3 regions of the Sporolactobacillus caesalpiniae genome follow, and region 3 is predicted to be linked to each of the others. Evidence: riboswitches for the same ligand, from Rfam matches in the RefSeq annotation. Region 3 holds a riboswitch; each other region holds the start of a gene.
The links. Region 3 has a riboswitch for S-adenosylmethionine ahead of ABWW58_RS05465 (methionine ABC transporter ATP-binding protein). Riboswitches for the same ligand answer to the same signal wherever they lie in the genome.
Positions count from the first base shown of each region.

Region 1 (10,509 bases), on a different contig from region 3:
AGCAGGTGAAAAAATCAAGTCAAGTACAGTTGGATGACACGACGACGAACAGCATTAAACTCTTAAATAAGAACTTAAGTCAATTCATTGATGGCAAGGTTCATGTTGTCACGAAATTGAGTAATCAGTTAACGGGTGACATTGACAGCAATAAAGTTAAAGCAGCTCTTGGGAATATTCAGGGAGCAGATCAGGATCAAGCGGCGTTGTATCTTGCCAATACGAAAGGCGAACTTGCCTTTTTCCCTTCGTCTGTCAAAGTTCCTAAAAGTCTTGATCCTCGCACGCGACCTTGGTACAAACAGGCAATGGAGTATCCGGGACAGTTAATCATCACATCTCCATATCGCTCTTCTGATGGATCTAATGTCACGACGGTAACCCTTGCGCAAACAACAAAAGATGGCAAGGGTGTCATTGGTATGGACATAAAACTGGATAAGATTAACGAATTGGTCAACCAAGCAAAAGTCGGAGCATCAGGCTATGTCTCTCTACTTGATCGTGAAAATAAATGGGTGGTTAATAAGAATAATAAGATTGGAGTAAAGGCTGCTGATTCGTTTACGAAGCAATTGGCAAGCAATAGGTCCAAACCCTTTGTGTATCATGATCAGAAAATTTACAGTGCGATCAATAGTCTTACGGGTTGGCGAGTTGCCGGTATCATGAATGTTAAAGATATTAATGGACTAGTGAATCCGCTCGCGTTCACCATTATTTGCAGTGTTATTGTTAATTTGATTATTGTCATTCTGCTAACGGTATGGCTGGTTCGTAAATATGTGACAAAACCATTGAAAAAAATGGTTACTGTATTTGAAAGAATAAGCAATAATGACCTGACTGAAGAGCTGGATACGTCAATGAGAACCAATGAGGAATTCACGCAACTTGGGCGGAGCACCAATAAAATGCTGGTTTCGCTAAAAGAAATTGTCCATACGTTGAGCAGTAAATCTGAATTGCTGGCTGCGTCCTCTGAAGAACTGACCGCTTCTACTGAAGAAAACAAGGCGACAACGGATGAGATTGCGCACTCGATCGAGCAGATTGCAGGTGCGGCAGATCAGCAGACAGGCGGAATTCAGAAGCTGACAAAAAATGCTCAATTGATTAACCAATCCATTGCTTCCGTGACCGATCAGATGAATCAGCTCACGATGCGCTATGAAGATTCGAGAAAAATTATTGATAACGGGCAGGAAACCGTTGATGTAACGAACAATCAAATGGCTAAGATTAAGCAAACGGTTACTCAATTGGCCGAAATGGTTGGCAACCTAAGTAAACAGTCGCAAGAGATTAATGAAATCATTCATGTGATCAATGATGTTGCCTCGCAAACTCAGCTGTTGTCACTGAATGCCTCCATTGAAGCTGCCCGTGCAGGCGAACATGGAAAAGGCTTTGCTGTTGTTGCGACTGAGATTCAAAAACTGTCCGCTCAATCCTCTGAAAATGCCGACCGCATCAGCTCCATCATTTCAACGATTCAGGAAGATACGGAACGTGTTGTCCAATCAATGAATATGGGGATTGAAGAAGTCGATAAAGGGATCGATGCAGTTAAAGAAAGCGATCAATCGTTTAGCGACATTGAGGCATTCGTGAATCATTCGATTGCAGAAATCGAGAAGATATCAAAGATCATCCGTCAAATTGCTGATTCAACGGAACAAGCGACGGCTGCGTATCGCCCGATTGAAGCCTTTGCTGAGCAGACTTCTGAGCAGACACAAGGTGTGTCGGCAGCAACCGAAGAACAATCGGCGTCTATTGGCGAAATAGCCAGAAGCGCAACCGAACTCAGTGCTATCGCGGATGAACTGAACCAAATTGTCCAAACATTTAAGACAGAGAAATAAATACTTTTATTGATTAAACCGTCCTGTGGTCTTATGGGATGGTTATTTTTTTACACCTTCGCGCAGAAAAACGCCGACCTTGCTGATCAGTTTACCTAAACAAAAATTGACGTCTTTTTCGTTCAGATTTTTTATGTCAAAATTGCAAGGAGGTATAGTTTTGAATGAAAGAAAAATGTGACGGTTTTCAGAGTCTTCTCCTTTCATGCATGGGACAACTAGGTAGTCACATAAATTTTTATAGCATGCATTTGGAGGCTGACGTATATGATTCGTTTTTCTGTTGTTCAAGTACCCATTGAAACGATTGATCCGCTCTATTTTGAGTTTATTTCGGAAGAGCGGCTGTCTGAAATGGTTCGACGGGTTCAGTTATCCTCTCCACTTGAACATGCCGTTTGGGTTGAGCGGAAAGAGAATCCAAACGGTTACTGGCTTGTCGATAACTATGCGGACTACATGGCGTATAAGCAATGCGGCTATTCATCTATTACCTGTTTGTGCCGTCCGCGGACATCTCAAGTTCGCCATATGTTGGAACTGTTACGGGACATGTATTCATGAGATGCAGAGACAGTATTCAAAGAAAAACGTCTGAATAATTGAAACCACAGTTTAAAAGTGGATAAGCAGATATTTTTACAAAAATGAAAGCGCATTCTAAAATGGGAACTGTGAGTAATTTTGCAGAAAACGAGAATAGGTTGGACTATTTTTTGCTCTGCAAAAATATAATGAATCCAGGGGAAAGTACCGCTCTGTTGCGATATAGGACTCCAGGTTCCATATGGGAGGTTTTGCGATTATGACAAAGGGTACAGCAGTCATTACAGGAGCAGGACAAGGAATTGGAAAGGGTATTGCAGCACGTTTGGCAAAGGATGGATTCGCAGTTGTTCTGAGCGATGTGAATGAAAAGGTATTGACGAGCACGATCAAAGAATTCGAAGATGCCGGCTACCAGGCGGCGGGATCTATTAGTGATGTAACAAAGCCTGAAGATCAGAAGGCACTCGTCCGTAAGGCGGTTGATACATTTGGAAGCGTTGACGTTTTTGTTAATAACGCCGGGGTTGCGCATGTCGGTCCGGTGATGGACTTAAAGGAGCAAAATTTGGACCTTCTGTTTAAGGTGAATGTATACGGCACGGTGTACGGGATGCAAGCAGCGGCCGATCAAATGAAAAATCAGGAGAACGGCGGAAAGATTATTAACGCTTGCAGTATTGCCGGACATCAGAGCTTCCCGATGATGGGGCTCTACTCAGCAACCAAATTTGCCGTGCGCGGCTTTACTCAGGCTGCAGCAAAGGAACTTGCCAAAGATCATATTACGGTCAATGCCTATTGTCCGGGAATCGTCGGCACCGGCATGTGGGACCGTATTGACGATGTCATGACGAACTATCAAGGGACCAAAAAAGGTGAAGCGTTCAAGAAGGCGATCGAGAGCATCTCACTGGGACGACCTGAAGAACCCGAAGACATTGCTAATTTCGTTTCGTTCCTGGCTTCGAGTGATTCCAACTACATCACCGGCCAGTCCGTGCTCGTTGACGGTGGGATTGTGTTTAACTGATGCATAGATTCTACGAAAATTGAAAGCGCTATAATAAAGATCAGCCCGCATCGGAAAGTTGGTGCGGGTTGATTATGCACATAAACGATAAAGATCATATCCGGTGTATCCAGTCCCGTAGCAGACACACAACTGACTCGGATTTCCTAATCGGCTCATTTGTTTACGAATCGCTTCTGTTTGATAATGAATCATCACGATGTACTTCTTCCTTCTTCGACAACCGCATCCGCTATTTTTGCCATAGAGACGTCTAAACCTATATATTTCTTGATATCAATCGTAGTGCGAGTTCCTTTTCGTAGGATGCTTCTGTATGGAAGGGAAGAAATTTAAGTGATAAAAAATGTTGCAGTTGGGATTTATTTAATATACAATAATCCTCATACAATTACTTTGATAATTAAATAGTCAGCTTCTTATCAAGAGTGGTGGAGGGACCGGCCCAATGAAACCCAACAACCAGCGCGTGAACGCATGGTGTTAATTCCTGCAGATCTATTCTGAAAGATAAGAGACCAATTGACTCAATTCATTGCGAGTTTAATAAAATTGTCTCCTTATCTCATGGGGACAATTTTTTTATTCTTCAATAAGATTAAGAGGTGGTGCAACGAGAAGATTTTTTACTCAAAGGCAAAATATGTGATCATTAAATCTTAGTTTACATATGGGATAAATAAAAATGAAGAAATGTTTCATAAACAAGAAAAATAATTCTGTATTTTCATCGGTATTAATTAGAGACAGATGGGACGATCGGCATGGACAAGGAGAAAGTGTATCGTGATTTAATACAACAAATGCGGGCCCTGTTTGATCAGGAATTTGATTTGGTTGCAAACATGAGTAATATGGTCTCTCTTATTTTTGAAAAGGTTCCCGGGCTAAACGGAACGACCTTTTACCGATGGAAGAATGATGAATTAATTCTTGGACCGTTTCAGGGCAGGGTTGCTTGCATGCATATTCCTCTTCAGAAAGGCGTGTGCGGTAAGGTAGCTTTTACGAAAAAGACGGAAATTGTCCCGGATGTTCATCAGTTTCCTGGTCATATTGCGTGTGATCAGCGTTCGAAATCAGAGATTGTCGTTCCTGTTTTTGAACCGGACAGTAATCGATTCTTTGGCGTTTTGGATTTAGACAGCCCATTAGTGAATCACTTTGATGCCGTAGATGCCAGGCATCTGGAACAGCTGGCACCATTGGTTTTTGGTATTCAGAAAGGGGATGAACGCTAATCATGGATCGTCGGAGGAGGTGCGGTTTTGGTTGATTTTAAGCCTTCCGAACGTGCTCGGAAGCTGCCTGTTAATTTTTTTGACCAGTTGGATAATAAATTGGCTGCTATTGAAAAGACAGGGGCACCGTTCATTAATTTATCCAAGGGGAATCCCGATCTGCCGACTCCGGAACACATTGTAGCTTCGTTAAAGTCGGCGGTGGATCAGCCGGAAAATCATGCTTATCCCCCGTTTCTCGGAAAAGAAAAGGTACGAGTGGCAATTGCTGATTTTTATAAAAAGGAGTATGGAGTCACATTGGATCCGGTCAATGAGATCGCTGTTTTCCATGGCGCGCATATCGGCATCACCGGGATCCCGCAAGCGCTGCTTAACCCGGACGATTACATGCTGATTACGGATCCTTGTTATCCGATCTATTATTCTTCGGCCATGCTCTCGCAGGCAAGAACCTATGCTATGCCGCTTGAGGAGTCAAATCGATATCTTCCTGATTATCGAAGCATTCCGGACGATGTGCTGCAAAACGCGCGGCTCCTTATGCTCAATTATCCGAACAATCCGACCGGTGCGCTGGCAACGAAGGATTTCTTTCGAAAAACGATTGATTTTGCCCGGACACATCGCATTCCGGTTGTTAATGACTTTGCCTATGCTTCACTTGGATTTGATCATAATAAGCCGCTGAGTCTGCTCCAAATTGAACAAGCAAAGAGCGTTGCGGTCGAAGTATATACTCTATCGAAAACATATAATATGGCAGGCTGGCGGTTCGGGTTTGCTGTGGGCAATGCTTCAGTTATAAAGGCATTGAATCACTTCCAAATGCATGCCTGCAGCACGGTGTTCGGTGCGGTTCAAGATGCCGCGGCATGCGCGCTGCAATCATCGCAAGAGTGTGCACGCGAGCTGGTTCACATCTATCAACGGAGGCGTGATGTGCTCATCGGTGGGTTAAGTCGAATCGGTTGGAATGTTGCTTCTCCGCCGGGCACATTTTTTGCCTGGCTAAAGGTACCTGCAGGATACAACAGTCAGTCTTTCTCGGATATGTTGTTTCGCGAAGCACACATTGTGACGGCTCCGGGGATTGGATTCGGGAATAATGGCAACGACTTTATAAGGATCAGTCTCGTACACAGTGAAGACGTGCTGGTGGAGGCGGTCAGACGAATTGACGCGTTGCACTTATTTTAATAGGTTGGGAGATTGAGAGTGTAGGATGATAAAGATAGATTTAACAGGTCAAAATGTATTCGTTACCGGAGGCGGTTCTGGGATCGGCAAGGGGATTGCCGACCTCTTTCTCGAAGCCGGTGCCGCGGTGGCTGTCGCTGATGTCGCTTTTGAACAAAAAGCGGAACGAAAATCCGGTCGTTTGGTGCATCTCAAATTGGATGTGACGGATAAGAAGGATGTCAACCAAGCGGTGAAGACAGCTGCCGATCTTCTGGGGGGACCAATAAATGTTGTCGTGAACAGCGCGGGCATCTCGACGATGGATTATGCTGTGGACATTAAGGAAGAAGATTGGGACCGCGTTATGGATGTCAACGCTAAAGGAACTTTTCTTGTATCACAAGCGGTTGCCCGTCAGATGAATGAGCATGGGATTGAAGGGAGGATCATTAATATTGCGTCACAGGCTGGCAAGAACGGCTACCGCTGCATGGGAAATTATTGTTCATCAAAGCATGCGGTACTCGGATTCACGAAGGTCATGGCAGTCGAGCTGGCACATCAACAGATTCTGGTCAATGCAATCTGTCCGGGCATTGTCGAAACAAGTATGAAGCATCGGGAGCGAATTGACGGTGCCAAGCTCAGAACTATGACACCGGAACAGATCTATCAGGAAGATTGCTCGCAAGTACCGCTGGGAAGAACGGCGCTTCCATCTGATGTGGCAAATGTTGCTCTGTTTTTGGCTAGTCCGCTTTCTTCCTATATGACTGGTCAAGCAATCAATGTAACTGGCGGTATGACCATGAATTAAAGACCGGCGTTATCATTTTGTTATTAAAGGAGTTCAAAGCAATGTCTTTTCACGTGGTTTCCAGAGTCGGACCGCAGCAGTATAGTTCTGAAGAAGGTGCCTATGATTATCTGCCGAAATTTCTCGAAGCATTGTCTGCCACGCGGATTCTAATTCTTCATGGCATCAAGTCATGGCAAAAGGCGGCACCGTATTTCCCAGATCTAGCTCAGGCAGGCTTTGATGTGTTCGACATGACGTTTGGCGGTGAATGTTCGCACAAAGAGATTGATCGAGTCATTGAAGAGATTCACAGGTTGGGGATTGATCTGGTCATTGGAATCGGCGGGGGAAAGGTCATCGATACGGCGAAAGCTGCAGCAGTTAAATCGGGTGGAATTCAACTTGTGATCCTGCCGACGATGGCAAGCAACTGTGCCGCATGGTCGGCACTCAGCGTTCTTTATAAGGATAACGGAATTTCGATTGGGCATGAACTCTATCCGAGACAGTCCAGCCTTGTTCTTATCGAGCCTAGAGTGATTTTGGATTCTCCTTTGGATTATTTTATCGCGGGAATTGCCGATACATTGGCGAAATGGTATGAGTCCGACAGCTTGCTGGCACGTGTCGGTACCAATCACCTCTCGCTCATGTATGCACGCGAGTCTGCCAAAATCTGCCGAGATATTCCTTTGAATCACGGCGCGCAGGCGGTCGAGGATATGAAGCAGGGCGTTTTATCGGACGCCTGGCAGCTTGTCATGGAAACGAACATTATCGCGGGTGGTTTGGTCGGCGGTTTTGGAGATGCCTATGGACGCGCGACTGCGGCGCATTCCATACATGATGCGCTCACTTATTTTCCAGAAACGGTGCATCTGCTGCATGGAGTAAAAGTGGCTTATGGCATTATGGTCCAGTTAGCGCTTGAAAAAAAGTGGGATGAAATTGGGCGCCTACTGCCGTTTTACCATCGTCTGAAGCTGCCGGCAAGTTTACAGGATTTGCATCTTAATAAACGTTCTGAGGAAGATATTCGTCAGTTAGCTGCTTATGCAGTCAGCCCGGATAAAACCATTCATTTGCTCCCTTTTAAAGTGACGGAGGATTCTGTTCTTGAAGCCATTACGCAGCTTGATAAGTATACGGCTGACTCTGCAGAAAGGAATAACTAGGTCTTAAAACCAAGTAATCCTACTAGAAAATATATAAAAGGAGGCGCTAACCGGTGACGTCGGAAATCATACGTACCGAACATGTAGTTAAAACCTTTACTGTTGATAAAAAGGCGCACTCTGTACTAAAAGATGTCAATCTCTCCATAGAAACGGGCGAGATCTTCGGTATCATCGGGTACAGCGGTGCCGGAAAATCAACGCTTGTCCGTTGCTTTAATGGGATCGAAAAAGCGACTGAAGGCAGTATCTTCTTTGAAGGGCAGAATATTGTCGGGTTAAAATCGCGGGAATTAAGAGCGATCCGTAGGAAAATCGGTATGATTTTTCAGCAATTCAATCTTATGCCGTCTCGAACTGTTTTTGGCAATATAGCGCTTCCTCTAAAACATAGTAGATTGTCAAAGCAGCAGATTAATAAACGGATTACCGAATTACTGGAACTTGTTGATCTGCCGGACAAACGAGATGCCTATCCCTCACAGCTGTCCGGTGGGCAGAAACAGCGGGTGGCCATTGCACGAGCCCTAGTAAACCATCCGAAAATACTTTTGTGCGATGAAGCGACAAGCGCTTTGGATCCGAAAACAACGAAATCGATCCTTTATCTCTTGAAAAAATTGAATAAGGAACTCGGCTTAACGATCGTGGTGATTACGCACGAAATGTCTGTGGTCAAGGAGATATGCCAGAAGGTCTCAGTCCTTGACAAGGGGAAGATCATTGAACATGGCGATGTTTATTCTGTCTTCTCTAATCCGCAGCAGGAGCTGACGCGGTCATTCATTGAAACAACATCTGCGCTTGGTAGTGTGAAGGCATTAATTGAAACGCAGTCTCCCGTTGTGCAGCTGCAGCCGGGACAATTGCTGCTTAAAATAAGCTATACGACAAGCAGCGTCTCAGAGCCGCTAATCTCCTATATTTCGAGAACGTTTCATGTTGACGCCAATATTGTGTTTGGCGACATTCAAATTTTGAGCGGCAATCCGCTCGGCGGACTCATTGTTATTTTGAGTGGTCAGAAGTCGGCTATTGATCGCGCGCTTGAGTATGTGAAACAAAGACATGTTGCTGTCGAGGTGTTGAATCATGGATAACGTGTTGCAATTCTTGCTTCCGAATGTTTCTCAAGTCATGGATGAATTTTATCTCTCAATCATTCAAACACTGCAAATGGTCTTTGTATCCGGACTGATTTCTTTTGTACTCAGCCTGATTATCGGCATTGTGCTCGTTTCTACAAGAAAGGGCGGTATCCTAGCGAATTCTTTTGTCTTTAACCTGTTTGATAAATTAATCAACCTGTTCCGTTCAATTCCATTCATTATTCTCATTGCGGCTCTGATTCCGCTTACCCGTTTGATTTCTGGAACTGCCGTCGGCGTACAGGGAACCCTTTTTCCGCTCATTGTCGGAATAACTCCTTTTTTCTCGAGACAGATTGAATCTGCTTTGAGCGAGGTGGATGACGGACTGATTGAATCAGGGATCGCTATGGGTTTATCGCCTTTTCAAATTATCGTTTCCGTCTACTTAAAAGAAGGCATTTCGTCTATCGTACGTGTGACGACAATCACGGTGATCAGTTTGATCGGACTTACTGCGATTGTCGGTGTTGTCGGAGGCGGCGGGATTGGTGATTTCGCCATTCGTTACGGCTATCAGCAAAATCAGCTAGATGCAACGTATGTGTCCATTATTGTTTTACTCGTTTTTGTCAGCATCGTTCAGATACTAGGCACATTTATTTCAAAAAAAACCACACATTAGGAGGCGTTTCTCATGAAAAAGATTACTAAATTCAGCAGTTTTATCCTCATTCTCAGTTTTGTCCTGGTTCTTGCGGCTTGCGGTTCATCTTCGTCGGGTGCTAACTCAAATAAAGTCAAAGAAGTGAAGGTGGGGGTTGTCGGAAACAGTGATGATCCGATCTGGGAGCAGGTTAATAAGAATTTGAAGAAGGACAACATCCAGGTTAAGCTGGTCAAGTTCACTGACGGTATCATTGCCAATCAATCTGAGTCTAATAAAGAACTGGATTTAACTGCATTCCAGCATCATGCATTCTTAAATCAGGAAATAAAACAAAAAGGTTATAAATTTACCGTCATCGGTGAGTCGTATATTGTTCCTTTAAATGTCTATTCAAAAAAGATTAAAAGTCTCAAACAAATTAAAAGCGGAGATAAAATTGCGATTCCGAACAATGTCACCAATGCCGGCCGCGCCCTTAAGGTTCTGGAGAGTGCGGGACTGATCAAGCTTGATCCAAGTAAAGGGTACTCACCTGCTGTGAAGGATATTACGGAAAACAAAAAGAATGTGAAGATTGTTGAAGTAGATCCGGCCAAAATTCCTAGTCTGCTTCCGGACTTTGCGGCGGGCATAACAAACAGTAACTTTATTATTGATAATAAAATGAATCCTGTCACCGACTCTATTTATCGCATTAAACCTGATCTGAATGATCCGAACAATAAACCATGGATTAACGTCATTGTTGCGCGTACAGCTGACAAGAATAACAACACATATAAGAAAGTGGTCGATGCTTATCATACGGCATCGGTCGCAAATAAAATTAAGAAGCTTTACAATGGGGTTTATGTCCCAGCGTTTAAGTATTAAAAGAAACATAACCTTCTTTTATCATGCAATAAAT
Region 1 is NZ_JBEVCB010000007.1:216,748-227,256, reverse strand. It holds gene ABWW58_RS15285 (methyl-accepting chemotaxis protein) at 1-1,868, shown strand, start outside; gene ABWW58_RS15280 (hypothetical protein) at 2,136-2,432, shown strand; gene ABWW58_RS15275 (acetoin reductase) at 2,674-3,447, shown strand; SAM riboswitch class I at 3,864-3,964, shown strand; gene msrC (free L-methionine (R)-S-oxide reductase MsrC) at 4,212-4,688, shown strand; gene ABWW58_RS15265 (aminotransferase class I/II-fold pyridoxal phosphate-dependent enzyme) at 4,716-5,888, shown strand; gene ABWW58_RS15260 (SDR family NAD(P)-dependent oxidoreductase) at 5,914-6,687, shown strand; gene ABWW58_RS15255 (iron-containing alcohol dehydrogenase family protein) at 6,729-7,844, shown strand; gene ABWW58_RS15250 (methionine ABC transporter ATP-binding protein) at 7,898-8,944, shown strand; gene ABWW58_RS15245 (methionine ABC transporter permease) at 8,937-9,617, shown strand; gene ABWW58_RS15240 (MetQ/NlpA family ABC transporter substrate-binding protein) at 9,630-10,475, shown strand.
Region 1: linked by a shared signal. The riboswitch ahead of msrC (free L-methionine (R)-S-oxide reductase MsrC) and the one ahead of ABWW58_RS05465 (methionine ABC transporter ATP-binding protein) in region 3 are both predicted to bind S-adenosylmethionine.

Region 2 (10,509 bases), on a different contig from region 3:
CCTGGGGCGGGTGTACCTTCTGCAGCCAAAAAGGATCAGGTGACTTCGCGGGCAACCGCAGAGATGATTTAATCACTCAATTCAATACGGTAAAAAAACAAATGAAAACGAAGTGGCCGCACGCTGATAAATATATCGGCTATTTTCAAGCGTTTACAAATACATACGCCCCGGTTGATGTTCTCCGCGAGAGTTATGAAGTGATTTTGGAACAAGAAGGCGTTGTCGGACTTTCGATTGCCACACGCCCGGACTGCTTGCCGGATGACGTCGTCGACTATCTTGCCGAATTAAACAAGCGCACATTCCTATGGCTCGAATTAGGACTGCAAACCGTGCATGACGAGACCGGCCGCCTCATTAACCGCGCACATGATTATGACTGTTTTATCGAAGGCGTTGAGAAACTCCGCAAACACAGTATACCGGTATGCGTTCATATTATCGACGGATTGCCGCGCGAGACACCGGAAATGATGCTTGAAACAGCGAAGGCAGTCGCTAAACTCGATGTTCAGGGTATTAAAATTCACCTGCTCCATCTGCTGAAAAAAACAGCGATGGTGAAGCAGTATGAGAAAGGCATGTTACAATTCCTTGATTTTAAAACCTATGTAAATCTTGTTTGCGACCAACTCGAAATTTTGCCTCCTGAAATGATCATTCACCGACTCACAGGTGATGGCCCCGCTGACCTGATGATTGGTCCGATGTGGAGCTTGAATAAATGGGAAGTGCTGGATGCGATTGACGATGAATTAACAAGACGCAACAGCTGGCAAGGAAAGTATGCCGAAACAACAACGCACGCTTAAATGCTCTGCCTGATTCTGCGGTAGAGCCAGCCGTTGACAAAGAAAAACAAGGCGCTGCCTCCCGATCGGCAAATCAATCGTCGCGCCAGCACACGAACATTGCGCTGTTTGGCAACTTTTCGGTCAGCGAGATAGATTCCGAGCAAACCGCGATTAATCATCTTATGGAAGTTTTTGTCCGGCATATTTTCAATTGCCTTATCCGCCTCTTCAATAAAATGCTTAAAGCGATGAATCATTTCTTCATCGCTGCTGTAGTAGGAGCAGAAATTCAGATCCCCTTCAATGCGGTCCTCTTCTTGGTCAACGAAATAGTCCATCATAATGTGCAGCCCCTGCACCCATGGAAAGTAACTGTCCTTAATTCGATCGACAAGCTGCGCCATCTCAGAGCCGCGCGAAGCAGCATAGGAGACGATGCAAAAGATTCCTAGTGTCGAACCGGAACAAGCAGCGAACTCATACCAGCTCATCTCAGGGAGGTGAGCTTTATTTTTTTGGAAAAAAGCGATGAGTCTCGGCACACGCTGGTCTTTTTTCACATGCTTATGCACTTGCAGATCACAGTAGAATCCTGCCAGCTCAAGGAGCGCGGGTTGAATGACTGGGAATGCCGGCAAACCGTTCAGCGTTTGCTGACATGTATTCACAAGCGCCTGAAGATAGCCTCCATCATTGCAAACGCCGCGGTAGCGATAGTAATCCTCCGGTGCTGCTCCCGGGGTCAGCGCATGCAGCATCGACTGATGCAAACAGCGAAAATCTTCCGGGTCAAGAGATATGCTTCGATCGCAAAGGTTGTCCAGATAATCACTAATTGTTTGATAGGCGACAATGAACGCAATAATTTCCTTCCTGTGTCCTTCGGCTAAAAGGCTGTAAATGGAACCGCCCTCGCAATGAAATGTCTTTGATTCAATGCTCGCAAGCGCCTGTTTGCGCAACTCGGCATCAGGAATCGCAAGCGCCTTATCCTTCCATTTTTTTAGATTATGATGCACATCAGGAAGCACTTTCCTGTATATTTGCGCCATAAGTTTAATCGGTCTCGATGGTACCGTCATCAACACGCCTCCAGTTAAATCCGCCCATAATATCCGAGAGCGAACATCTCACTATCACCTATTATAGCAAACGATCAGTCTGCTTATGCGAACTTATCTATAAGAAAAACCGAACAAAGAGCGCCTGTTCCTTACTTCCGCAGGATGCGGTGACTTTCGCGTTGCTTGCAGGACATGCGTCATTAGCGAAGGTTCCTTTGCTCCAAATACCGTTTTGAATCATCAACCTTGTGCGTGAACAGACATTTCTATTTCACAAATCATTTTGATCCTTAATTAAGTAACGAGTAAAATAAGCGGAGATTTTCCGCTTATTTGCATCCTGGCGCCTGTTTTACAGGTACATAAGGGTAATTTTTCCGGTTATACACAGAAAAACCCGCCATTTTCACGTTTTTCGATTCGATAAGCGGAAATTATCCGTCTATTTAAGCAATTTTTTCATTCATTTTCTAATTAAGCGGAATTTTTCCGTTTATTTCTCAGATTGAGCGCTTCCCTGATCGCCCAACCGAATCTTATGACCTTATCGTCGTACCGGCAAAGCAAAACGCCATACATTCTTACCAGTGTTAGAAAACTTGGCTTCGCCAAGCCTTCTGGCGAAGGTCATGGACGGCCTAGTGTTCGGTGAGCCACAGGACACACTTCCGCAGGATGCGGTGGCTTCGACGTTGCTCATAGGATGTGAGCGCCGTCGTTTCCTTGAAACAAATATTTTTTATGCTATCCTATCAGTGTGAAAAAAATCGCTTATCCACACCCGAGGGCGTGGAAAGCGATTTTGCGTGCAAGAAGTTAATGGGTCTTAGACTCAGAGTGTATTTGCTGTTTTAATAAATCTGCTTTATCGGTCTTCTCCCATGGGAGTTCGATGTCGGTTCGGCCAAAGTGTCCGTAAGCCGCCGTCTGTCGATAGATCGGCCTGCGTAAATCAAGCATCTCAATAATACCTGCCGGACGAAGATCAAAATTATGGCGAATCAACTGAACAAGCTGTTCCTCAGTTGCTTTCCCGGTGCCAAAGGTATCCACGGAAATGGATACCGGTTCAGCGACACCGATGGCGTAGGCTAATTGAATTTCACATTTTTCAGCCAATCCCGCTGCGACAATATTCTTTGCGACATATCGGGCCGCATAAGAGGCCGAGCGGTCAACTTTCGTCGCGTCTTTTCCTGAAAAAGCGCCGCCGCCATGACGCGCGTATCCGCCGTAGGTATCAACGATAATCTTTCTTCCGGTCAGACCGGCATCTCCTTGTGGTCCGCCAATAACAAAGCGCCCGGTAGGGTTAATGAAAAATTTGGTTTTTTCATCAATTAAGTTCGGCGGAACTGTCGGCCGAATTACAAACTCATGAATATCTTTCTTGATTTGTTCTTCGGTCGCTTCTGGATCATGCTGTGTGGAAATGACAATTGTGTCAATGCGTTCCGGATGGCCCTGTTCGTCGTATTCAACCGTTACCTGAGTCTTTCCATCGGGACGGAGATAACCGATCGTCTTGTTTTTGCGAACGTCAGCCAGCCTTTTTGCAAGCTTATGCGCGAGTGAAACTGGGAGCGGCATCAGCTCCGGTGTTTCATTGACTGCGAAACCAAACATCAATCCTTGATCTCCGGCACCAATTGCTTCAATCTCATCATCTGACATCGTGCCCTCACGCGCCTCAAGCGCCTTGTCAACGCCCTGCGCAATGTCTGCCGATTGTTCCTCAATAGACGTTAAAATTGCACAGTTAGAGGCATCAAAGCCGTATTTCGCATTGTTATAGCCAATCTCCTGAATCGTACGGCGAACTACTTTCGGTATATCCACATAGGTGGAAGTCGAAATTTCACCTGTTACAAGGACAAGTCCAGTATTAACCACAGTTTCACAAGCAACCCTTGCATTTGGATCCCCCTTAAGGAGTTCATCAAGAATTGCATCTGAAATCTGGTCGCAAATCTTATCCGGATGGCCTTCAGTTACCGATTCGGAAGTGAACAAGCGTCTTGAATACTTCTTCGTCATTTTTCTTCACCCTGCCTTTCAAACATTATATACAAAATGGTGTCAACGGTACTCGATCCCTCTGCTTTTGTTTTCAAGGCATGAAAAAAGCCCACTCCAATTAAGGATAGGCCGATTCTTATCGCGCGCCTCTTATTATCAGAAGAAAGACGAAACAATCTCTTTTCTCTGCAGGTTAGCACCGTGCCGTTATTCGGCCGGTTGCCGGGCTTCATCGGGCCTGTCCCTCTGCCTACTCGGAATAAGAGCAGCCGTATGTAAATCCCATCATAACGCAGGGGATTAAAACTGTCAACGAATTCCTCGCGACTGTCACAGGCAAACATTGCAGAATAGTATAGATTGAAAAAACTAAGATTCACAGAAATTCTGATTTCACTGTCCATTGCATCGTGACACATACACTGTTAATCTATTAGAGTCTGTTCAAAAAGGAGGACAAAAAGAGCCGAGGTCAGGCAAATCGCCACGTCGCGTGTCATGCCTGACACTAGCTCGTCCTGAGCGTCGAAGATCAAGGAAGCGCAGTTTTGAGCTACCCGCGCGTACTTTCACAGGACGTGATGGCTTCACCGTTGTGCACAGGGCCGTGCACGGTATTAGTTGAAGATCCCCTGTTAATACGTGAGGAGCGGAGAAACAAGCTGACGCAGAACTTCCACAGGATGCGGTGACTTCTGCGTTTGGCACAGGACGTGCATGCTGTTAGCAGAAGATCCTCATTGCCTTTTTCCCGGACTTTTTGAACACCCTCTATTAGTAGGTATTATTATTTCTAATGCGTTATACTATAAATAGTAAGTGAAAATTTTTTGATTAGACAACTTGGCTTCGTCAAGCCCTCTGGCGAATGCGAAGTTTTAGCTGCTTCTATACTCCTCTGAATTTTAAACATTCTTAACGTACACAGAAAGGGTTGATTCCATGTACCATGCGTCCCTTGAAACACCCATCTCTGAATTGCTGCATACCGGGAACTCGTTCATTAATTTATCCGTTCCTGAACTTATTGAACATGCACTGAAGAAAAATGAAGGCGTTTTAACTAATAACGGCGCTCTTGCTGTTACAACCGGAAAATATACAGGGAGATCGCCTAAAGACAGATTTTTCGTTAAGGATGAAGTGACAAGCGAATTAGTTGACTGGAGCAGGAATCAGCAAATAAATGAAAGCGTTTTCCTTAATGCTTATCAGAAAATTGTTCATTACCTGACAGGGAAAAAAGACAAATATGTGTTTCGCGGCTTCGCAGGTGCAGACCCGGAGCATCGCCTCGCCATTCAGATTGTTAATGAGTATGCTTGGCAGAACCTATTCTGCCGGCAGCTGTTTATTGAGCCAACCAACTCGGAGTTGGAACATCATCACGCTGCGTTCACGGTCCTTGCCGCTCCAGGATTCAAAGCAGATCCACTTGTTGACGGCACACGCTCCGAAGCGTTTATCATCATATCCATGAAGTACAGGATCATTTTAATCGGCGGCACTGAGTACGGAGGAGAAATTAAAAAATCCATTTTCACTGTTATGAATTATTTATTGCCTCAAAAAGGGATCATGTCGATGCATTGTTCAGCAAATCAAGGATCAGACGGACGTGTCGCTTTATTTTTCGGATTATCAGGAACGGGAAAGACAACTCTCTCCAATTCACCGGATCGATCTTTAATTGGCGACGATGAGCATGGATGGTCGACAGATGGTGTGTTCAATATTGAAGGCGGATGCTATGCCAAAGCCATCCGATTGTCGCGTGAAAAAGAACCGCAAATCTATGACAGTATTCAATTCGGCACCATTCTTGAGAATGTTGTCATCTCCCAGAAAAATCGCAAACCTGACTATGATAATGCTGATTTGACAGAAAACACACGTGCCGCGTATTCGCTGAATGCTGTTGCCAATGCCTTGCTTCCAAGTATTGGCGGTCATCCGAGCACAATTATTTTTCTGACAGCAGATGCTTTTGGTGTACTTCCGCCAATCAGCATACTTTCCCCGGAGCAAGCGATGTACCAATTCCTTTCAGGCTATACGAGTAAATTAGCCGGTACAGAACGCGGCGTTGTTGATCCCGAAACGACCTTCTCAACCTGTTTCGGCGCTCCATTTATGCCGCTTCCGGCGATAAAGTATGCCGAACTCCTTGGGACGTCAATTAAGCGAAACAATGTGACCGTTTACCTTGTGAATACCGGTTGGAGCGGCGGGCCGTACGGGGTTGGCAAACGCATTGATCTTTCGTACACAAGACGGATAATTGACGCCGCCTTAAATGGCAAACTAAGTGATCAAGACATCTATAAAGATCCCATTTTCGGTTTGCATATTCCACGATCATGTCCGGGTGTTCCCGATCATGTGCTGATACCTTGGAAAACGTGGTCGGATCATTCAGCATATACTCAAGCTGCCCAACATCTCGCTCAGCAATTCCAAGCGAATTTCAAGAAATTTTCGGATGTTCCGGAGCAGATTCGCAGCGCCGGACCGATCTATTCATGATCACCGTTTCAACTGCTTGCGATTTGCAAGTCTTTAGTTGTAATCAAAAACCACCCGTGTGAACGGGTGGTTTTGATTTTAGTCAGACTTGTAATTCGGTCACCGGTGTCCATTTTCTTTGACGAATGGCTTTCATCGATAAAGGGAGCACTTGATCCTTCATCAAGAAGCTATACTGTTTCCGCTCTTTAATTGACTCAGGAATATAACTGATAAACCTTGGGCCATCGGTCTCCATATAATCCTGTTTCAGAGTTACTTGGTCAACGCTGGCAAAGTAAATATTCTTTACCATTTGCTCGTTTTGGCCGTCGACTTGGTATTGACCTATAAAATATAACCGGTCAACATGGGCACCTGTTTCTTCAAATACTTCTCTTCTGGCTGCTTCTTCCGGCCGCTCGCCGGGTTCTACCTTTCCACCGGGAAACTCAAGACCGCGTCTTGAATGCATCGTAAGCAGCCATTGACGATGGAATTTGCAAAGGACCCAAACATGCTTTGGGTTCTCCGAAAAGGGAGTTGACGAAAGCGCAAGCGTTACTTTATTCCCATAAAAATCAGAGAAAGTTGGATAGTCGTTCATCCGATCTTCACCTCCACATCCGCATTGAGCGGACTTCTAACCTATTTTATCAAAAATAAGCCCGCATACCTGCCCTTATTGTTTTTTTCAACCAATATCTTCATTGTTTTTTTTCTGATAGATCTTCCATTCATTTTCGAGTTCGGAGAGTGTCCATTCATTCAAGTGATCAGACTCCTTCATCTCAACATTTTGTCTTAATGCCTGAATCAGATATTTTTTCCGGTTCTCGACGGCTCTTCTCAACAAGTTAATACGCTTCATGAATGAACAGGGTTGCAGACAAGTAAACGGTTACATAAGTTTCCTTGACCGGCACCCTTCCCCCCTTCCCGCACAGCGGCTTATACAGGTAACTACGCTCGTATTCTTCAAAAGGCAGTCACACAGAATGATTCAATTAAGAATCATTATGCGCATGCGCCATGTTTTTAAACACCATTATACAATAAAAGCGCTTTCAATTGTTCGTTATTGAGAATATATGAAAATGAGGCACAATCAACAATCTTTTTTTTAAAATAATGTTTAGCTTTTGGATAACATGGCAATAGTACAAATAACCCTAACCCCAATTCACTTTTTAATTGGAATCCGCATTTAAATGCGGATTTTTTTTGCAAAAAAAAGCGCTCAGGGCGCTTATACTTTGGTCGTTCTGGTTTTTCGTATTTTTTCCTGAAACGCCTTTTTCTCTGCCTTTGTCATCTTCTTGTACGTTTTAATAAATTTTTCGTACTGCGGCATAACCTCTGCCATTGAACCATAGTTTTCGACATGCCCATATTGAATCCAAAGCGCTTTATCGCAAAACTTCTTCATTTGGTTGATGGAATGACTGATAAAGAAAATCGTCTTGCCTTTTTCCTTAAACTCATTCATTTTATCAAGGCATTTATCCGCAAAGGTCTGATCTCCGACAGATAAAGCTTCGTCAATCACCAAAATATCCGGATCGATATGAATGGAGATTGCAAAGCCGAGCCGTGAACGCATCCCGCTCGAATACGTCTTCACCGGTTGATCAATAAAATCGCCGATATCGGCAAAGTCAATAATCTGCGGTGTTAATTCAACAATCTGCTTTTTATCGAACCCAAGCATCAAGCATTTAAGCTCAATGTTCTCGCGACCGGTGAGTTCTTTCTTCAAACCCGATTGAATTGCAATCAGTGCCGCTTCCCCCTTGATTTCAACCGTTCCGGAGGTGGGCGGAATGATTCCGGCAATAATATTAGAAAGCGTGGACTTCCCCGATCCGTTCACACCGATGATCCCGATCACATCGCCTTTATTCGCTTCAAAGCTGATTCCTTGCAGCGCGTAAAAAGACTTTCCGTAGCCCTTTGGCGAAATCAAATCTAAGATTTTTTCGGAGTTTTTCGCATACATTTTATATTTTTTTGTTACATTTTTTACGATAACCGATTTTTCCATGAATGGAGATCCCCTTACAAATAATCTACGAAATGATCTCTGAATTTCAGATGTATAAATGAACCGAAAAGCAGCGCCGCCAGAACAAATCCCCAAAAGTATACGGTATAGCCAATGTGATCAATCCCATACCAAGAAGCGCCGAGCAGTGTTGAACGGTAGCCTTGTACAAGATAATACATCGGATTGAGCAATAATATTTTCTGGAATATGTCCGGCAGTCCGGCGTCCGCAAGTCGTGCGGGCTCCCATAGAAATGGTGTCAGATAAAACATCATACGCATGAGCGAAATCAAGATCTGATGCACATCGCGTACGATTGTTGAAAATGTCGATGTAATCAGCGATACGGAAAACAGAAATGCCAGCGCGGCAAACATAAAATAAGGAAGCTGGATCATATAGATACTGATTTTATACTCTGTGAATTGCAGAATTACAATAACAATTCCCGTAATCATTAAATGCTGATAAAATTTTTCAAGAATGACGTAGCTTGGTATCGCACTCATCGGAAAATTCATTTTGGCGATGAAGCGAATACGTGAATAAATTGATTTCGATCCTTGAATGATGGACGGCTGTACAAAAAACCAAACAATAATTCCTGAGATCAACCAAATAATGTAAGGAGGATCGACCCCATTATCAACCGGAATGTCATTGCTTCTGCCTAGAATTTTACCAAAAACCAGCCAATAAATTGCGATCTGAATTAACGGATTAATGACGACCCATGCCATCCCCAGATAGTTGTTCGTATTCTCACTTTTTAATTCATAAAGGGACAAGCGCCTGATGAGATACAAGCTTTTCACTTGTTCCCGAATGACTTTCCATGCCGATTTCATATCAATTTCCTTCCACTAATCAACAATTTGCCTTTCTCCTTCCATACTTTAACACAGCTTATTTAAAAAAGGAAACGCAGTCAACAGGCTGGTCAGTGCTGTTTCAATAAAACAAAACAAAATCAAGAATAATAAGCCTCATCTCGGGAAAAATAATTTTAAGAATGATGAGCAAACGTAAAGGAAGAATTTCATGTATACACTACTCTATCTTACATATTTTGGATTCCTTGCAATTTTTTTATTATTTGTCGGTTTCCGCATTCCAATCGGTGAGACGATTTTGCTTTATCTGTTAATTGCCTTTCCTTGTGTCATGCCTTTTGTGATCCTTCTTTTAGACCAGCCTCATGATGAGCGAAAAAAAGCGAAACAAATGGAACGGGATGCAAATTAAAGGGAAACGAGGCGTTCTTCGTGTTTTGGAAAAATAGAAAAAAAAAGAATGACCACGGTCCGGCACAGCCCGCAAAGAACATGGCAGACTTGCTGATTCAGTTGCAGACCAATCCTGATTTCAATCACTATCGTCACGAAAACAAAAGGTTTACCTGTTGGGTATCATTCGTTGTCTCGTTGGTCGATCTGGAGTACATTCACAGAGATCTGCTGCCTGCACTTTATTCAGATCGCGTACAAAGTATGAAAGATATCGCACAAGTTGTGCCCGCAGATAAATTAATTAAAACAAAGGATTTATCCGTGATCCAGTCAAGTCTGCTTGACGGCTTTTTAATGATTCAGCCATCGCAGAATGGACAACAGGTCTATTTGATCCCATGCACGAAAAAACAGGGACGAGCAGTAGAGCAGTCCGAAATTGAAAGCAGTATTCTGGGCTCTCATGATGCCTTCGTTGAATCATTAGAAACAAATATCAACTTGATACGTACGCGAATTCCGATTCCGCAATTCAAAATTGAAGAATTTCATAAAGGGAAACTTTCACGCACACGGGTCTCTGTTGTTTATATTGAAGGAATCGCAAATAAAGCCAACCTGAACACGATCAAGCAAAGGATTACCGACCTTGAAACCGTAAGTTTGATTAATGCAAATATGCTTGCACTCATGATTGCCGACAATAGTTTTTCATTTTTCCCTCAATTCATTGACACCGAGCGTCCCGATCGTGTATGCGGCGCACTTTATGAGGGTAAAATTGCCGTACTTGTGGACGGTTCTCCAAATGCGCTTATTCTTCCAAGCACGATTGTTGAGTTTTTCTC
Region 2 is NZ_JBEVCB010000001.1:168,389-178,897, reverse strand. It holds gene mnmL (tRNA modification radical SAM protein MnmL/YtqA) at 1-815, shown strand, start outside; gene tbcS (tetraprenyl-beta-curcumene synthase) at 812-1,879, opposite strand; gene metK (methionine adenosyltransferase) at 2,678-3,898, opposite strand; SAM riboswitch class I at 4,028-4,146, opposite strand; gene pckA (phosphoenolpyruvate carboxykinase (ATP)) at 4,823-6,406, shown strand; gene ytkD (RNA deprotection pyrophosphohydrolase) at 6,489-6,992, opposite strand; gene fbpA (Fur-regulated basic protein FbpA) at 7,080-7,241, opposite strand; gene tagH (teichoic acids export ABC transporter ATP-binding subunit TagH) at 7,635-8,429, opposite strand; gene ABWW58_RS00790 (ABC transporter permease) at 8,444-9,280, opposite strand; gene ABWW58_RS00785 (hypothetical protein) at 9,474-9,677, shown strand; gene ABWW58_RS00780 (spore germination protein) at 9,698-10,509, shown strand, end outside.
Region 2: linked by a shared signal. The riboswitch ahead of metK (methionine adenosyltransferase) and the one ahead of ABWW58_RS05465 (methionine ABC transporter ATP-binding protein) in region 3 are both predicted to bind S-adenosylmethionine.

Region 3 (10,509 bases):
GCGTACTCCATTGGAAGTTCTTTTGTAAACGGTTCAATAAAGCCCATAACAATCATTTCCGTCGCTTCTTGTTCGGTCAAACCGCGGCTCATCAGATAGAAGAGCTGTTCTTCGGAGACCTTGGAAACCTTCGCTTCATGCTCCATTGAAATGTCCTTATTCAATACTTCGTTATAAGGAATCGTATCCGATGTCGATTTATCATCCATAATTAAGGTATCACATTCAATATGGGAACGGGAATTCTTCGCATTCGGCGCAAAATGAACTTTACCGCGATAGGTCACATTCCCGCCGTTCTTGGCAATTGACTTTGAGATAATCGTTGACGATGTATTCGGAGCCAAATGGATCATCTTTGAACCGGAGTCCTGATTTTGTCCCTTGCCGCCAATCGCGATGGTCAGTGTACTTCCTCGGGAGCCTTCGCCCTTTAGTACAACGGACGGATATTTCATCGTAACAGCGGAGCCGATGTTGCCATCCACCCATTCCATCGTTGCGTGTTCCTCGCAGATTGCACGTTGGGTGACAAGGTTGTATACGTTGTTCGCCCAGTTTTGAATTGTAGTATAGCGGCAATAGGCGTCTTTACAGACATAAATTTCAACAATACCGCTGTGCAGCGAGCTGCTCGAATAGACAGGAGCAGTACAGCCCTCTACGTAATGTACAGAAGCGCCTTGATCAACGATAATCAGTGTACGTTCAAACTGACCCATACTCTCTGAGTTAATACGGAAGTAAGCCTGAAGCGGTGTCTTGCAAACAACGCCCTTCGGAATATAAACGAAGGATCCGCCAGACCAGCATGCCGCGTTCAGTGCGGAAAATTTATTGTCGGCAAAAGAAATCACTCGTCCAAAGTACTGTTTAAACAAGGCTTCATGCTTCTGAAGGGCAGAATCTGTATCAAGGAAAATGACACCGTCTTTTTCAAGTTCTTCCTTCATGCTATGGTAAACCACTTCAGATTCGTATTGCGCGGAGACACCGGCCAGATATTTGCGCTCTGCCTCCGGAATTCCTAGTTTATCAAACGTATCCTTGATTTCACTTGGCACTTCATCCCATGTACGGCCTTGGTTTTCAACCGGCTTAACATAGTAAGTCAGGTCATCAAAATTCAGACCGTTCAGATCGGCTCCCCATTGCGGCATCGGCCGTTTATAGAAGTGATGCAGTCCCTTCAAGCGATAGTTCAACATCCATTCCGGTTCATTTTTCTTCTTGGAAATTTCGCGGACAATATCTTCCGTCAAGCCCCGTTTTGTCCGGAACACAGATACATCTTTTTCGCTGAACCCATATTTATATTCATCAATTTCAGGCAGCTGCTGTTCTGTAGCCATTGCGGCATTCCTCCTTTTTCTTAACATGCTCGGTCGAGATTATCCGTTTCGCTATTTATCACAGGTGAGTGCTGGTACATTCGTCAGTCGTAAGTAATCATTTCTTAAAATAAGTTTATCACAATTCACAAAATTGTTGATTATTGTGGGCTTTTTTCTGGATCAGCCTCACGAAGTGCTTTTTCAACAGCTTTCCATGCCAAGGTCGCACATTTGATCCGAGCAGGATATTGTGAGACGCCGTGAAGTGCTTCAGCGTCACCAAGCTCCAAGTCGTCATTGTGCTCATGACCTTGAACCATCTCTGAAAAGTCAAAAGTAAGCTGATGAATTTGATCGACTTCCAAGCCTTTAATCGCCTCAGTCATCATTGAAGCGGAGGATTGGCTGATGGCACATCCGGACCCCAAATATTTCACGTCAACAACTTTATTATTTTCTATTTCAAGTGACACCTGAATCTTGTCGCCGCATGAAGGATTGTTCATCGTTACGGTCACGCAGTGATCTCCTTCAAGCGCGCCTCGGTTTCGCGGTTTTTTGTAATGATCCATGATGACCGAACGGTACAGCTGGTCAAGATTATTAAACAACATGTCCGAAGAACTCCTTCGTTTCTTTAATTCCTTTGGCCAAAGCTTCAATCTCATCCTCAGAATTGTAGAAATAGAAACTTGCGCGAACAGTGGATTCGCATTTTAAGCAGCTCATCAGCGGCTGCGCGCAGTGGTGACCCGCTCGTACTGCAATTCCCTCTGAATCCAGAGCGGTCGACACATCATGCGGATGCACGCCGTCGATATTAAAAGAGACGAGACCCGAGCGTTTGTGCGGACCATATAAGGTGACTCCGTCAATTTCCGAGAGCAAGTCATATGCGCGCCCGGTTAACTTTTCCTCATAGTTCTGAATTGCATCCATACCGACATTTTGTAAATAGTCAATAGCCGCGCCGAGACCTATTGCTCCGGCAATATGCGGTGTACCCGCTTCGAGCTTCCAAGGCAGTTCCGCCCAAGTCGCACTTTGGAATCCTACTTCATCAATCATTTCGCCGCCGGTTTCAATCGGCTCCATCGCTTCAAGCAGGGCTTGTTTGCCATAGAGCACTCCGATACCTGTTGGACCAAGCATCTTATGGCCGGAAAAGGCGAAGAAATCGGCATCCATATCTTGAACGTCTACAGTCATATGCGGCGTGCTCTGCGCACCGTCCACAACCATGATCGCGCCATGCGCATGAGCGATTGCCGCAATCTCTTTCACCGGATTGACGGTGCCGAGCACATTGGACACTTCTGTAACCGATACAATTTTCACGCGATCTGTAACAGTTTCTCTTACCTTATTAAGATCTAACGTACCGTCTTCTTCCATTGGAAAATAGCGAAGAACAGCGCCTGTCTTTTGGGCGACTTGCTGCCATGGAATCAGGTTGGCATGATGCTCCATTGGTGTGATAACAATCTCGTCTCCTTCACTGAGACGTGCCAATCCATATCCATAAGCAATGAGATTAAGGCTCTGAGTCGTACCCATTGTATAAATAATTTCCTTCTCGCTCTTCGCATTGATAAAGCTGCGGATTTTCTCACGCGCCTCTTCGTAGCGATCCGTCGCGATCGTGCCCAACGTATGCACACCGCGATGGACATTGGAATTATAGTGTTCATAGTAGTCAACCATTGTCTGAATAACAGATGACGGTTTCTGCGATGTCGCCGAATTGTCTAAATAAACAAGTTGGTGCCCATTGACTTGTTGATTCAAGATCGGAAAGTCGCGACGAATTGATGTTATATCCATTAGCCAACTTTCCTTTCAATTAAGGTTGCCAGCTGCACGCGGACGCCTTCAATAGGAAGCAGATCAACGATTGGTGCAAGAAATCCCTCGACAATCAGTTTTTCTGCCGTCTCCTGTTTGATCCCGCGGCTCATTAAGTAATACAGCTGATCCGGATCGACACGGCCCACAGATGCCGCATGTCCCGCGATGACGTCATATTCATCGATAAGCAGAATCGGGTTCGCATCGCCGCGTGCTTCGTCGCTAAGCATCAGAACACGCTGTGTCTGCTCACCATCGGCACCCGACGCGCCATGCTCAATTTTTGTACGCGCGTTAAAGATTGAGTTCGATGCGTCTTTTTGCGCTGCACGAACAAGCAGTTGACTCTTTGTCGCCTTGCCCACATGGCGCACATAATTGTCAAAATTCTGTTTCTGCGATCCGCTTCCGATGCTTACCGCTTTAATATCTGCGGCAGCTCCATCGCCTTCAAGATTTGTCGCATTTTCCGACAGCGTATTCCCATCATTCATCTGCCCAAGTGCCCATTGAATACGCCCGTCCTTGGCAACTTCGGCTTGCCTGCTTACATAAGTAACAAACTGATCCGAAAATTCGTCAACAGCGCCAAATTTCACTTGGGCATTCTCGCCAACGACAACTTCGTTGACGATATTAGCTACCCCGTCACTAGCAGAGTCATCAGACAAATAGCTCTCCACAAAAGTAACCGAACTGCTCTGCTCCGCAACAACAATCGTATGTGCAACAAGGCCGACAGACGGAGCATCTTGATAGTAAACCGCCTGAATCGGTTCTGAAATCACAACATTCTTTGGAACATAAAGGAAAGAACCACCATTTACAAGGGCCGCATTTACTGCCGTCAATTGATGTTTCTCAATTGGTGTCGTCTTAAAATAATAGTTCGCAAGCAAATCGCTGTGATCGCGAATCGCAGTTGCAAGGTCAGTATAAATAACTCCTTGATCACTAAGCTCCTTTGACAGATGGTGATAAACCGCGGAACTATTTACATGGATAAGCACATTACCTGCTTCTTCACCTTTTTTCATCAGCCCACGCACCGCACTTGGAAGCTCGCTCAATTGACGAGAGGCAGTGCTTTCGGTTTGATAGTTAAAGTTTGTGAAATTCCAGTCTGCGATTCGGGTCTTCTCAGGCTTTGGAAGCGGCAACTCTTCGGCCAGAGTTAAACCCTTCAAACGTATATTTGAGAACCATTTCGCTTCGTTTCGATTTTCAGCATATTTTGTTACGGCTTCCGCGTCGAACGGAAGATTTTTCAGCTGCATGGACATCGTCACCCCTCCTTACGATCTCGATTATTAGGCTTCAACCGTTTCATCATCAGTGATGCCAAGTTCGGCTTTCATTCCGTCATAGCCTTCTTTTTCAAGCTGCAACGCAAGTTCCGGTCCACCGGTCTTCACGATACGGCCCTGCATCATAATGTGGACTTTATCTGGTTTAATATAGTTCAGGAGTCGTTGGTAGTGAGTAATAATCAAGCAGCCGAAGTTTTCCGAACGCATCGAGTTGACGCCCTTAGCCACCCATTTCAGAGCGTCGATATCCAAACCGGAATCAATTTCATCAAGAATTGCGAATTTCGGTTCGAGCATCATTAATTGAAGAATTTCGTTACGCTTTTTCTCACCGCCGGAGAAGCCTTCGTTTACATAACGTTCCGCAAACGATTGATCCATTTCCAGCATCTGCATCTTCTTATCCAGAGTTTTAATGAATTTCATCAATGGGATCTCATTTCCTTCACCGCGTCTGCCATTGATAGCCGTTCTCAAAAAGTCGGCATTGCTGACCCCGCTCACCTCACTTGGATACTGCATTGCAAGAAACATGCCTGCACGCGCGCGTTCATCGACCGCCATATCAAGCAGATTCTCGTTGCCTAGAAACGCTTGTCCTGAAGTGACTTCATATTTAGGATGTCCCATAAGCGCAGATGCGACCGTTGATTTTCCGGTTCCGTTTGGTCCCATTAAGGCATGAATCTCTCCGCCTTTCATATCAAGATCAAAGCCCTTGACAATGGACTTGCCTTCAACCGAAACGTGAAGGTCGTTTATTTTCAATTCTGGTACAGTCATCTCAAAACCTCCAGTAAAAAAAGTCTATTTGCGGATTGAAATCCGTTCTCAATCTATTCTCATTATCATCTTATATCAGATGTAAATAGATAGCAACCAAAAGGATACGCTTATTACTATGATAAAAGTATGTATCCGTATTATACCGCTAATTATACGAATCATAATAGAAAAACAGATAAAAAATGCGTGGATATCGTGCATTATTTCGATACGTTTGGCCAACCAAGCGAATCATTTAGGTCTTTTCAAACAAAAATCGCTCAAGCAATTTCTGCTGAGCGATTTTCATTAGTTCTGAATTTTATCATTCAGAGACAGGAAGGACGGCACCTTTATACTTTTCGTTAATAAATGTTTGAATTTCTTTTGAGTGGAGCACGCTCACTAATTCCTTAATTGCTTTCTTATTTTGATCGCCTTTTCGTACAGCGATAATGTTCGCATACGGAGAAGATGCTCCTTCAAGAATCAACGCATCTTTCTTTGGCTGAAGCTTCGCTTGAAGGGCAAAGTTTGTATTAATCGCATACAAGTCTGCCGCGCTGTTCACATAGGCTTTTGGCAGAATGGCCGGATCGATCGGCTGCAAGAATTTCAGATGTTTAATATTATCAAAATCCGTATATTTTCCGTTTTTCTGAGCGAGTGTAGCAGAAATTGGATCAATACCGGATTTAATTTTCAATAATCCTTTTGACTGTAGGAGCAGCAAAATTCGGCCTTGTTCCGACTTGTTATTGCTGATCTGTACCGTTGCTCCATCTTTTACCGCATCAACACTCTTGAATTTCTTTGAATAAATGCCAAATGGTTCGATATGAATTTTGCCGGCATTAACCAAATCCGTCTTGTTTTGCTTATTATAGAGATTAAGGTAGGGAATATGTTGAAAATAATTTGCATCCAATTGTTTTGATGCAAGTGCTTTGTTTGGCAGCACATAGTCTTGGAAGACTTTTACCTTCAAGGTAATGCCTTTCTTTTTAAGCAAAGGTGCTGCTTTCTTTAGTATTTCAGCGTGAGGCACTGCCGACGCGCCAACAGTAAGTGTTTGATTTTTCTCTGACTTTCCTGTTGATTGTCCGCATGCGGTCAAAATTAGAGTAAAAGCAAGAACTACCACAAGTATGATCGATTTTTTCATTTTAACTCCCCCAAGTTTTGTTTGTTTGATTTTTATTGCCATCATTTGTATTATGTTTCGGCTTTTATACCGTCTATCTCTTGTCAACACGGCGAGTAATAAGATCGCCGACATATTGAATGATAAAGACAATCACTAGAATAATGACAGTTGCAACGAGTGTAATCGTGTTATTATTCGCTTGAAAGCCTTCATTATACGCAATCGTACCCAGTCCGCCCGCGCCGACGACACCGGCCATTGCCGTGTTGCCGATCAGTGCGATCAATGTGACCGTCATCCCGGAAGTTAGGGCAGGAATTGCTTCAGGAAGAAGTACTTTCCAGACAATTTGCCACTTCGTTGCGCCCATTGCTTGAGCTGCTTCAATCACTCCCTTGTCCACTTCTCTTAATCCGATCTCAACCAGCCTCGCATAAAACGGTGCTGCGCCAATAATAATTGATGGCAATGCCGCACTCGCTCCGATCATGGTCCCGATAATGATCATCGTAAGCGGGATTAGTAGGATGATTAAGATAATGAATGGAATGGAACGAAAGACATTGACGAAAGCCGCGATCAGACCATAAACCGTAGCGTTTTCGAGCAGTCCGTCTTTCGCTGTTAAATAAAGCAACAGTCCCAAGATAATCCCAAGAAAAAAGGTGAAAAATCCGGAAATAATCGTCATATAAAGGGTTTGACCGGTTGACAGCCACATACTTGGCCAATCAACATTTTGTATCCATTCACTCATTTGCTCTCGAACACCTCGATTGTTACGCGGTCCGAGCGAAGATCATTAACGACCGAGCGAATCGTCTCGGACGATCCTTGAATCGAAACGAGCGTCTTATCTGCTTGACTCTCCTGCTCGGACTGCCGGCCGAGTACGTTAACTGAAAGAAATTTATTGCCAAGCAACTGTGATAGTTTTTTCTGCAGAAGTGATTTCTTCGCAGCAGAGAGTGAGAGAATGATTTTCTCAGAAGAATCAGCGCGTTCCGGGTTCTGATGAATACCGACAAATTCTTGAGTAATGGTTTGTAGTGGCTGCGCGAATACATCATCGACGCTTCCTTCCTCAACAATTCTCCCTTTATCAAGCACGGCAACTCGATCACAAATTTTTCGTATCACAGCCATTTCATGAGTGATCAAGATGATGGTGAGACCGAGTGTCTTGTTGATCTTCGACAGAAGTGAGAGAATTGAATCTGTCGTTTTAGGATCTAGTGCCGAGGTCGCCTCATCACAGAGAAGAACCTTTGGATTATTGGCTAACGCGCGGGCAATACCGACCCTTTGTTTTTGACCCCCGCTTAGTTCAGCCGGGTACGCGGATTCCTTTCCTTCGAGCCCAACCATTTGAATAAGCTCGGCAATACGTTCATCCCTTTGTTTCTTCTTCATTTTTGTTAATTCTAAGGGAAACGCAATATTCTGAGCCACCGTTCTCGACCACAGTAAATTAAAGTGTTGGAAAATCATACCGATCGTTCTCCGCTCTTCACGCAGCTGACGCTCGTTAAAGTCAGTCAGATGTCTTCCCTCGATCATGATCGTTCCCGATGTCGGTTTTTCCAGCAGGTTGATTAGTCGTATCAACGTACTCTTTCCAGCACCGCTGTAGCCGATAATACCGAATATTTCCCCCTCTTTAATTTCAAGGTTAACATCGGACAGTGCATGGACTGCACCATGTTCTGTTTGGAACGTTTTCTTGATATTGCTTAATTGAATCAAATCTGTCACCACTTTCAAAAAAATCCGAGAAGCGATAATCATTTTTTCCGATATTTCTAATCGGATTAATGTTCTCTTTTAAGTTTTTTACACTCATCCTCCTCATTCTTAATTTTACTCAATAAAAAAGCCCACCTTGAGAGAGGAGGGATTCACCTCTCTCATCTGTAAGAAACATACGTTTCTGAAGGAATTAGCACCTTGATTGTAACGACTACAATCAGGTTGCCGGGCATCATCGGGCCAGTCCCTCCGCCACTCTGGATAAGAGTTTCTTCTATTCGATTGAGTGATAATAACTTACCATCCTATGACAACAATGTCAAACCTTTTTTTGTGTATGAAAAACCGGGCACAGCCCGGTCCTTACTTCCGCATGATGCGGTGGCTTTCGCTAAATGCGGTTTTGAATCATCAAGCTTGTCTTGAACAAACAGTTCTAGTTCACACTGGTAGGAAAGTATAAGAAAACATTTAAAGGAAACGAGTGTAAGCGGTCCGAAAAAACGCCGCGTCCTGCGGCTCATCGGACACTAGGCCGTCCATGGCCGTCGCAATCAAAACCACCCGTGTGAACGGGTGGTTTGCTCTGCGGCTGAAAGCCTTTGTTACTGGCCAGCCCTTAAAAGGGCACCGAGGCGTCCGCCAACCGCACTACTTCCCCGGCACCCCTAAAAGGGGGACTTCTATTTTTTCTTTTTTTTGCGTTTGACCTCTTCTCCAGTAAACGGATCAATATGTTCAAACATGCTTAATTGCTCTGCGACTACATCCTCTTGTATCTGGTTGCGAATGTATTCTGCAATCACTTTCTTATTTCTTCCTACTGTATCCACATAGTATCCCCTGCACCAAAATTTTCGATTTCCATATCGGTATTTCAAGTTCGCATGTCGATCAAAGATCATTAAACTGCTTTTTCCTTTGAGATAGCCGATAAAAGCTGCAACGCTTATCTTCGGCGGTATACTGACCATCATGTGTATGTGATCTTTACAGGCTTGGGCTTCGATAATTTCTACACCTTTTCGCTCACTTAACTGTCTTAAAATCATGCCTATATCTTTTTTAAGCTTTCCATAGATAATTTGTCTTCGGTACTTTGGTGCAAAAACTATATGATACTTACAATTCCATTTTGTATGTGCTAAACTATTTACATCAGATGGCATTAAAAAGTCTCCCTTTGGCTGATAAATTTGGTTGGCGAACCGAAATTTATCTTAACACGAGGTGAGGCTTTTTTTGATACATCGCTTGAAGCTCTCCGGAACCCTAGGCATAGCCTAGGGTTTTCAAAACATGCAAACTAAGTCTTCGCCTTCGCCAGAGGCTTGGCAAAGCCAAGTTTTCTAATAAATCATTTGGGTCCTTAATTCGATATCGCGGCCGGAATAAAATAAGCGGAGATTTTCCGGCTATTTGCATCATGGTGCTTGTTTTACAGGTAAATAAGGGTAATTTTTCCGCTTATGTACGGAAAAACCCTCTATTTTCACGTTTTTCGATCCGATAAGCGGAATTTTTCCGTCTATTTAAGCTATTTTTTCATTCATTTTCTAAGTAAGCGGAATTATTCCGTTTATTTCTTAGATTGGGCGGCTTACCTAATCGTCCATCCGAATCTTATGACCTTATCGTCGTACCGGCAAGGCAAAACGATAAACTTTCTTTACTTGCTAAAAAAGATCCAAACAGATCTCCGTCTGCTTGGATCTTTTAATCCGGTCTCATGCATAGCCTGCCACGCGGCTGTTCCAATAATGATAACTGCTGTCTCGTCTACTCTGTATCGGTTCAACGCTTTGAAATGGATCTCGAAATAGCGGTTGAGCCTGTCTCCCATTGAACGACGCCTGGTCACTATGAAACTGAGATTTCATTTGACCTGCTGATTCTTTTAATAAAGCGTTCCATGGCAAAGAAACGGATTCCGATACTTCTAGCATTTTCTCCGCGGAGAGCCGTCTCGCATCTTCAAGAGAGAGCGTTTTTCCGTATGCATTAGCCCGCAAATAGAGCAGATATTTTCCCGCAGACAGCCCGCGCATTTCGGCAGCCCTCTTTCGTTCAACCGATGTACGCAACCATTCAACACCGCTGCCGTTCACCTGAAGCAGCTGTTTGGCTCCACTGTTGAAGGCAGCGATCAACCCCTGGGTAAATTCGGTTTGTTGCTTACGACTGATTTGGTCAGTAAGTACAGTTGTAATCAGGCAAAGTGAGCGTTTATCCGTAATCCGCTCATCTCCAAGCTTCGAAAGCAACGCAGAGCTGAGGTCTGAGAAGGTCATATTTTGAAAAACAGATGTCTCACTGATAATCTGTTTAGCCTCATTGTTTAGCGGTTGAACAGAAA
Region 3 is NZ_JBEVCB010000002.1:418,071-428,579, forward strand. It holds gene sufB (Fe-S cluster assembly protein SufB) at 1-1,352, opposite strand, end outside; gene sufU (Fe-S cluster assembly sulfur transfer protein SufU) at 1,493-1,948, opposite strand; gene ABWW58_RS05440 (cysteine desulfurase) at 1,938-3,158, opposite strand; gene sufD (Fe-S cluster assembly protein SufD) at 3,158-4,465, opposite strand; gene sufC (Fe-S cluster assembly ATPase SufC) at 4,493-5,275, opposite strand; gene ABWW58_RS05455 (MetQ/NlpA family ABC transporter substrate-binding protein) at 5,583-6,422, opposite strand; gene ABWW58_RS05460 (methionine ABC transporter permease) at 6,496-7,161, opposite strand; gene ABWW58_RS05465 (methionine ABC transporter ATP-binding protein) at 7,158-8,150, opposite strand; SAM riboswitch class I at 8,309-8,421, opposite strand; gene tnpA (IS200/IS605 family transposase) at 8,837-9,322, opposite strand; gene ABWW58_RS05475 (anti-sigma factor domain-containing protein) at 9,881-10,509, opposite strand, start outside.